Regions from separate parts of the Serratia ureilytica genome, predicted to be linked through region 1. Evidence: predicted binding sites of a transcription regulator. Region 1 holds the regulator's gene; the other holds the start of a gene.

Region 1 (4,186 bases):
TTCGCGGGTCAGCGAACGCTGGCGCGAGGCCAGCAGCGCGGTGGAACACAGGTTCATGGCGTTGGCCGCGGCGGCATTGTTAATGCGCACCATGATCTGGCCGGCGAGATCGTTGACCGTCGGCGTCAACCAGCTTGGGCGCTGAGCTTCGATCGGATCGATCGACTCGCGCCACTGCGGCACGTGCTGGTTGAGGTAAGCGGTCAACGGCAGCGGTTCGCCGAAGTTGACGTAACCCTGGCCCAGATTGCGCAGTTTGCGCAGGCCGCGCAGCATCTGCAACAGGCTCTCTTTTTCCTTGGTGGCGCCGCGCAGCTCTTTGGCGTAGGTGCCCACTTCCATCACATGCTCGTAGCCGATGTAGATCGGCACCAGCGTGATCGGACGGGCGCCGCCGCGCAGCATCGCCTGGATGGTCATCGACAGGGTGCCGGTTTTCGGTTCCAGCAGACGCCCGGTGCGGGAGCGGCCGCCTTCCACGAAGTATTCCACCGAGTAACCGCGGGTGAACAGCTCGCCGAGGTATTCGCGGAACACCGTCGAGTAAAGCTTGTTGCCCTTGAAGGTGCGGCGGATGAAGAACGCGCCCAGGCGACGGAAGATCGGGCCGGCCGGCCAGAAGTTGAGGTTGATGCCCGCGGCGATGTGCGGCGGCACCAGGCCCTGGTGATACAGCACGTAGGACAGCAGCAGATAGTCCATGTGGCTGCGGTGGCAGGGCACGTAGACGATCTCGTGGCCGTCCTGCGCCAGCTGGCGCACGCGCTCGGCGTTGGTGACGTTGATGCCCTGATACAGCCGGTTCCAGGTCCAGCTCAGCACGCGATCGGACAGACGCACGGTTTCGTAGGAGAAGTCGGCGGCGATCTCTTCCATCAACGCGATGGCGTTCTGCTGGGCCTTCTCGTGAGAGATCTTTTTGCTGCGCGCTTCGTCCTCGACCGCTTTTTCGATCGCTTTGGACGCCAACAGCTTGTTGAACAGATCCTGACGGGCCGGCAGGCTTGGGCCTACAGCGGCCAGGCGCTGACGCGAGAAGTGCATGCGCGCCACGCGCGCCAGTTTCTGCGCGATGGTTTTATCCGTGCCGTGTTCGGTGGCCATGCGGCGCAGCGAAACGGTGTTGGAGAAGCGCACGAAGCTGTCGCGGCCGAGCCACAGCACGGCGAAGAATTTTTGCACGCCGTTCAACAGACGCAGGTGCGGCGTGCCGTGGCCTTCGCGGCCCGGCGAGCGGCCGAACATGACCGAAACCGGCAGCATTTGAATGTCGAGATCCGGATTGCTGCGATGCAGATCCAGGTAGTCGTGGAACAGCTTTACCGACTCTTCTTTCGGGGTGTAGTAGCGGAACACGCGCGGGCCGTCGTGAATGAACACGTAGCTCGGCAGCACGGTGCCGTCGATCTCCAGCGCGTTGAGCGGATCGGGCAGATCCTGCGCCAGGCACTGGGTGCGCAGCGTCAGCAAATCCGCCTTGGAATTGTAAGGTAAAACATACAAAATCGGCCGTGAGGGATCCAACCCTAGCTCGGTAACCGGATCTGAAGGGATGACCTTACTTCTTACCAACAATTTAAGTGGTAAATTCAATATTTTATAATAAATTTTACGCCAACCTGACATAACAACGTGAAGCCTCTTGTTAGCAATGCGCCGCAAGCATACCAGAAACCGGGTAGCAGATCTGTGGTGTTCGAAAACCGAGAGCCGTCAGCGCGGACTGTTCTAGACTCTTTTTATTATGACCGACCTCTGAGAAAGGCACGAAAACATGGCAAACCAAGCAACCGGATTGACCCGCATCATCAAGGCCGCCGGCTATTCTTATAAAGGGCTTTCCGCCGCCTGGCAACACGAGGCGGCGTTCCGCCAGGAACTGGTGGTGACCCTCCTGGCTATCATACTGGCTGTCTGGCTGGACGTGGGTGCGATAGCGCGCATTTTATTGATCGGATCGGTGGCGCTGGTGATGATCGTCGAGATCCTGAACAGCGCGATCGAAGCGGTGGTGGATCGCATCGGCAGCGAACACCATGAGCTGTCCGGGCGGGCCAAGGACATGGGATCGGCGGCGGTGTCGCTGGCGATCGTACTCGCGCTGTTCGTTTGGGGCACGGTCTTGTGGCAGCATTTTGGCTGACGCAAAGCGCCTACTGACTGATTTTTATTTATTCTTCGGTTCCCAATCCGCGCTTACCTGTATATACTCACAGCAAGACTGTATAAACAAACAGGGGGCGGAATGAAAGCACTAACTACCAGACAGCAAGAGGTCTACGATCTGATTCGCGATCATATTTCGCAAACGGGCATGCCGCCGACGCGTGCCGAGATCGCGATGCGTCTGGGGTTCCGTTCGCCTAACGCCGCCGAAGAGCACCTGAAGGCGCTGGCACGCAAAGGCGTGATCGAAATCGTCTCCGGCGCGTCGCGCGGTATCCGCCTGCTGATGGAAGAAGAAGAAGGGCTGCCGCTGATCGGCCGCGTCGCCGCCGGCGAGCCGCTGCTGGCGCAGCAGCACATCGAAGGGCACTACCAGGTGGATCCATCCCTGTTCAAACCGAGCGCCGATTTCCTGTTGCGGGTGAACGGCATGTCGATGCGCGACATCGGCATTCTGGACGGCGATCTGCTGGCGGTGCACAAAACGCAAGACGTGCGCAACGGCCAGGTCGTGGTCGCGCGCATCGAAGACGAAGTGACGGTCAAACGCTTGAAAAAGCACGGCAACGTGGTTGAACTGCTGCCGGAGAACAACGAATTCCAACCGATCGTGGTCGATCTGCGCCAGCAGAATTTCACGATCGAAGGGCTGGCGGTCGGCGTGATCCGCAACGGCGACTGGATTTAATCGCCGCGCCATCACCGCCGCTCCCTGTATCAATCGCCCCTGTTTTGGGGCGTTTTTGTTTCTGACTTCGCCCTTCGTCACTCTGTCACAGGAACATCCCATCATGCGCCTGATTTCCGCCTTCACCAGCGACACCGATAAAGCCCTGTGGCGCCTCGCCCTGCCGATGATTTTCTCCAATATCACCGTGCCGCTGCTCGGGCTGGTGGACACCGCGGTGATCGGCCACCTCGACAGCCCGATCTATTTGGGAGGCGTGGCGATCGGCGCGGTGGCGACCAGCTTCCTGTTCATGCTGCTGCTGTTCCTGCGCATGAGCACCACCGGCCTCGCGGCGCAGGCGCTGGGAGCGAAGAACCCGCAGGCGCTGGCGCGCGCCTTTATGCAACCGCTGCTGCTGGCGCTGTTGGCCGGGGGGGCGATCGTCCTGTTGCGCTACCCGCTGATCGAACTGGCGCTGCGGATCGTCGGCGGCGATGGCGAGGTGCTGGAGCAGGCGCGGCGTTTTCTTGAGATCCGCTGGTTGAGCGCGCCGGCGGCGCTGGCCAACCTGGTGCTGCTGGGCTGGCTGCTCGGCGTGCAGTACGTGCGTGCGCCGGTGATCCTGCTGATCGTCGGCAACCTGCTGAACATCGTGCTGGATATTTGGCTGGTGATGGGCCTGGGTTGGAACGTGCGAGGGGCGGCGGCGGCCACCGCCATCGCCGAATATGCCACGCTATTGCTCGGCCTGTGGCTGGCGTGGCGGGTGATGCGTCTGCGCGGTATTACCCTGGCGATGTTGCGTCAGGCCTGGCGTGGCGATCTGCGTCGCCTGCTGGCGCTCAATCGCGACATCATGCTGCGTTCATTGTTGCTGCAGCTGTGCTTTGCGTCGCTGACCATTTTCGGCGCTCGCCTGGGGAGCGATGTGGTGGCGGTTAACGCGGTGTTGATGAACCTGCTGACGTTTACCGCCTATGCGCTCGACGGCTTCGCTTATGCGGTGGAGGCCCATTCCGGCCACGCCTACGGCGCTCGGGACGGCAGCCAACTGCGTAAGGTGTGGCACGCGGCCTGCAGGCAGGCGGGGCTGGTCGCGTTGGCCTTCGGCCTGGCGTATGCCGTTACCGGCCAGCAGATCGTGGCGGCGTTGACCTCTCTACCGGAGCTGCGCGCGTTGGCCGCCCACTATTTACCGTGGCAGGTCATTTTGCCGCTGGTCGGGGTGTGGTGCTATTTGCTGGATGGCATGTTTATCGGCGCCACGCGCGGCGCTGAGATGCGTAACAGCATGGCGGTGGCCGCGGCAGGGTACGGTCTGACGCTGTTCAGCGTGCCGTTGCTTGGCAA
Region 2 (4,186 bases), 1.5 Mb from region 1:
CACGTGGGAAATGCCGTTGTACACCAGTGCGACCGGCACTTCTTCCGCCAGCCAATCCTGCTGCGCCTGAGCCAGATCGGTGCGCTGCCAGACCGCATGGCGAGACAGGCAGGCCTGTTCGATGTCGTCGGTTTCTGCGAGGAGTAGGTGCTTGTTCATAACGTTCTCGTGACCGTCGGTGACGAGGCGCCGACGGGGATGAATGCTTATTGAGCAGGTGTGGGGATTATACAGGATTCTGATCCCGCTCGCGTAGGGAATCACGCCCTGCAGGTTATCCACAGTTTTAGTGGATAACGTGTGTGCAAGGCAGCGTGAAACCGTTAGCAGGCGTAAAAAAAAATCGCTCAGAAAATTATTATATTACGCGGCAAAGCGCGATCTGCAGGGGGATAGGGGGTTGCACGCGTTCGCGTTTTGTTTATGTCTTACTGTATAAATATACAGTTTGATTATGATTATGCTGAGTACTTTAAGGTTGTATGCTTTTTCACCAGGTGAGCCCCTAACGTTACCGCTGTTTGCCGATCGCGTGGCCTGCGGTTTTCCCTCCCCGGCGCAGGACTATGTCGAGAGCCGGCTGGATATCGGCAAACTGCTGGTGCGGCACCCCAACGCCACCTACTTCGTGCGCGCCAGCGGTGAGATGGAGCGAGCAGGATGGATCAGGCACTGAATTTTTCACTCAGCTATGCGCAGTGGATCCGGGAAGCAGAAGATGCGATTAAAAAATGCAATCTGAACCAGGGCGGGATGGGTTACACCCTAGAGTTGGGTAAGGCTTCTGTCATTCTGAGTTTCTGGTACGGTCTGGCGCTGCAGGGCTATCCGGGCACAATAATGGATGAACGTGTTGATGCCGACCGGCTGCGCCTGTATGTCCTCATCTATAAGAGAGAGGAGTGACATCGTGGCAACGGTTAACGTCCGCCGGCCGTCGCCGCTGTAGCGACGGATGCTGATTGTGCTGGCCGAACCTGCTCGCCCCCTGCCTGCTGCTGTGGCGCGCGGACGGAACGATCAAGTCGCCGCCAACGGCAAAAGCCGGGAATTGAACGGGCGCATACGTTGGGTAGATACCGGGGAAAGCAGGCAGATCAGGAACGACATCAGAAAGTCCTGTACTACCGACAGATTAAGAAACTGAGCATCCGAGAAACAGCAGACGCGACAGGCTACAGTACTTCCCAAGTTTGTCGCATTCAGGCCTTCTATAAAGAAGTTGAGACTGATTAAAAAGCAGCCTTAATGTACAATAATTTTCGATATCCAAACTGACCCCATGAACAATCAATGAGTTAGAGGTGAAAGATGATTTCATACAAAAAAATCATACCTGCTCTTGTCATATTCGCTTTATCTAATGCTGTGGCATATGCGAATGATTTCGACAAATCAAATGAAGCGATGGCAATTTCAGCAATAGGTTTTTCTGGCTCAAATGCTCGTGTTGCACATGATGTTTGTGGGGCAACCAATGAGAAAATTGATAAATATAAAAAACAAATAAAAGACTCATTAACTAGAACATTAAAGTATGAACAGTCAGGATTCGATACGCATTGGGATAATGGTTGGAAAAATGCTGATTTTTTGGTTAAGTCATTAAGTAATGATGAAGCCTATAAAAAAGAATATTGCCGAGAGGTTTTAGATGGAATTAATAATCCTGAAATGAATTAAGGATTATTCCTTATTCGGGGTTCTACGCCGGAACCCCAGATTTTTCCGTCCGCTAAAATTATCCCCGGTTGAGCAGCTTTATACCGTCAGCTCGCAGTGGACCATCAGGGGAAATGTGGCGGTACAGCGTTTGTCGGGTTATCCCAAGCTCCTGGCATAACGTACTGACTTTCGTCTCTGGCCGTCCCATTGATGCCATTGCCAGTCGCAATTTTATTGGCGTCATTTTGTAAGGCCGTCCGCCGTTCCTCCCGTGGGCTCTTGCTGAGGCAAGGCCTGCCGCTGTTCTTTGCGGCGCTGTACGCAGCAGAGACCGACGGCCGCGCGCGACTGGCTCGACACCCGCTTAGTCCCGCCCTCTGGTCAAATGCAGGCTGACGTGTACAGCCTGCAGGCAGAGGATTTCGTCTGGCAACCGGTATCGCCCGCCGTCGGCGCCGTTCGCAATGACAATCCCTCACTCATCCTGCCCATCGATACGCCAACGGTCTGAGTGCCGCATTATCCACAGTTTTGGTGGATATCATGTGTGCAAACACACGTGAAGAACGCCAAAAGCTGCAGGAAAAATCGCTCAGAAAATTATTATATTACGCGGGAAAGCGCGATCCGCAGGGGGATTGGGGGTTGCACGCGTTCGCGTTTTGTTTATGCTTAACTGTATAAATATACAGTTTGGTTATGATTATGCTGAGCAATTCAAGGTTGTATGCTTTTTCACCAGGTGAACCCCTAACGTTACCGCTGTTTGCCGATCGCGTGGCCTGCGGCTTTCCTTCCCCGGCGCAGGACTATGTCGAAGGCCGGCTGGACATCGGCAAGCTGCTGGTGCGGCACCCCAACGCCACCTATTTCGTGCGCGCCAGCGGCGAATCGATGATCGACGGCAACATTCGGGACGGCGATCTGCTGATTGTCGACAGCGCCCTGACGCCGGAGCATGGCAATATCGTGATCGCTGCGGTGGACGGTGAATTCACCGTCAAAAAGCTGCAGTGCCACCCCGACGTGCGGCTGTTGCCGATGAATCCCGCCTACGCGCCCATCGTGTTCGACGACGAAGCGCAGCTGGAGATTTTCGGCGTGGTGACCTTTATCGTCTACGCGGCGCTGTAGCCATGTTCGCCCTGGTAGACGTCAACAGCTTCTACGCTTCCTGCGAGACCATTTTCCGGCCCGACCTGCGGGGGCGGCCGGTGATTGTGTTGTCCAACAACGACGGCTGCGTGATCGCCCGCAGCGCCGAGGCGAAGGCGCTGGGCGTGCCGATGGGCGCGCCTTATTTCAAGATCAAAGAGGAGATGCGCCGTCGCAACGTCGCGGTGTTCTCCTCCAACTACGCGCTGTACGCCGATATGTCCCGCCGGGTGATGGACACGCTGGAGGAGATGGCGCCGGCGGTGGAGATCTATTCACTGGACGAAGCCTTTCTGCGGCTGGACGGCGTGGCGCGCTGCGAAGCGCTGGAACCGTTCGGCCAGCGGGTGCGCGATCGCATCCGGCGCGAGCTGCATTTGACGGTCGGGGTTGGCATTGCGCCGAGCAAAACGCTGGCCAAGCTGGCCAACTTCGCGGCCAAGAAATGGCGCGGCACCGGCGGCGTGGTGGATTTATCCGATCCGGCGCGCCAGCGCAAACTGCTGGCGTTGCTTCCGGTGGAAGAAGTGTGGGGCGTGGGCCGCCGCCTGACGCGCCAGCTGCAGGCGATGGGCATTCACACCGCGCTGCAGCTGGCGGACTGCGATACCCGGCTGGCGCGTAAAACCTTCAGCGTGGTGCTGGAGCGCACGATACGTGAGCTGCGCGGCGAGTCATGCCTGCAATGGGAAGATGAGGCGGCGGCGAAAGAGCAGATCATCTGTTCCCGCTCGTTCGGCCAGCGGTTGACGCACTACCCGCACATGCGCGAGGCGATCTGCAGCTATGCCGAACGCGCCGCCGAAAAGCTGCGACAGGAAAAGCGCTATTGCCGCAACGTGTCGGTGTTTATCAAAACCAGCCCGCATTCGGCGGGCGAAGGCTATTACAGCAATATGGGCACCGCCCGGCTGCAAACGCCGAGCAACGACAGCCGCGACATCATCGCCATGGCGGTGCGCGCGCTGGAGAGCATTTGGCAGGAGGGGCGGCGTTATCTGAAGGGCGGCGTGATGCTGGGGGATTTCAGCGCCGCCGCCATGGCACAGATCGACCTGTTCGACGACTGCCCGCCGCGCCGTAATAGCGAGCGCCTGATGGCGACCCTCGATCGCTTGAATCAGGAAGGGCGCGGGCGCGTGTGGTTCGCCGGGCAGGGGATCGTCAAGCCGTGGCAAATGAAGCGCGACATGCTGTCGCCGGCTTACACCACCCGGCTGGCGGACATTCCCGTGGTGCGGCTGGGGGAGCGGGCGCCGCGCGCTGCCGAATCGAAGGAAGAAAAACGCCGCGGGTGATAACCGGCGGCGTGGGTAGGCTATGCGTTACTTCGCCGCCGCCGGATCCGGCTTATTGGGGGCGATGC

What was found. Region 1 encodes LexA, which represses DNA repair genes until DNA is damaged. Its sites were predicted from a motif close to TNCTGTATGTACATACAGNA; they were not measured.
Region 2: umuD (translesion error-prone DNA polymerase V autoproteolytic subunit) is a predicted target of LexA. The motif match lies at 2,340-2,359, and genes of this name have one in related genera.

Annotation. Positions count from the first base shown of each region.
Region 1 covers NZ_CP071320.1:419,113-423,298, forward strand. The annotation lists gene plsB (glycerol-3-phosphate 1-O-acyltransferase PlsB) at 1-1,626, opposite strand, end outside; gene J0X03_RS01975 (diacylglycerol kinase) at 1,775-2,143, shown strand; gene lexA (transcriptional repressor LexA) at 2,246-2,854, shown strand; gene dinF (MATE family efflux transporter DinF) at 2,958-4,186, shown strand, end outside.
Region 2 covers NZ_CP071320.1:1,895,386-1,899,571, forward strand. The annotation lists gene fdhD (formate dehydrogenase accessory sulfurtransferase FdhD) at 1-159, opposite strand, end outside; partial or broken gene J0X03_RS08750 (S24/S26 family peptidase) at 455-646, shown strand; gene J0X03_RS08755 (hypothetical protein) at 661-906, shown strand; partial or broken gene J0X03_RS24170 (resolvase) at 1,024-1,236, shown strand; gene J0X03_RS08760 (hypothetical protein) at 1,312-1,683, shown strand; partial or broken gene J0X03_RS24325 (SOS response-associated peptidase family protein) at 1,997-2,176, shown strand; gene umuD (translesion error-prone DNA polymerase V autoproteolytic subunit) at 2,365-2,799, shown strand; gene umuC (translesion error-prone DNA polymerase V subunit UmuC) at 2,802-4,118, shown strand; gene aceE (pyruvate dehydrogenase (acetyl-transferring), homodimeric type) at 4,146-4,186, opposite strand, start outside.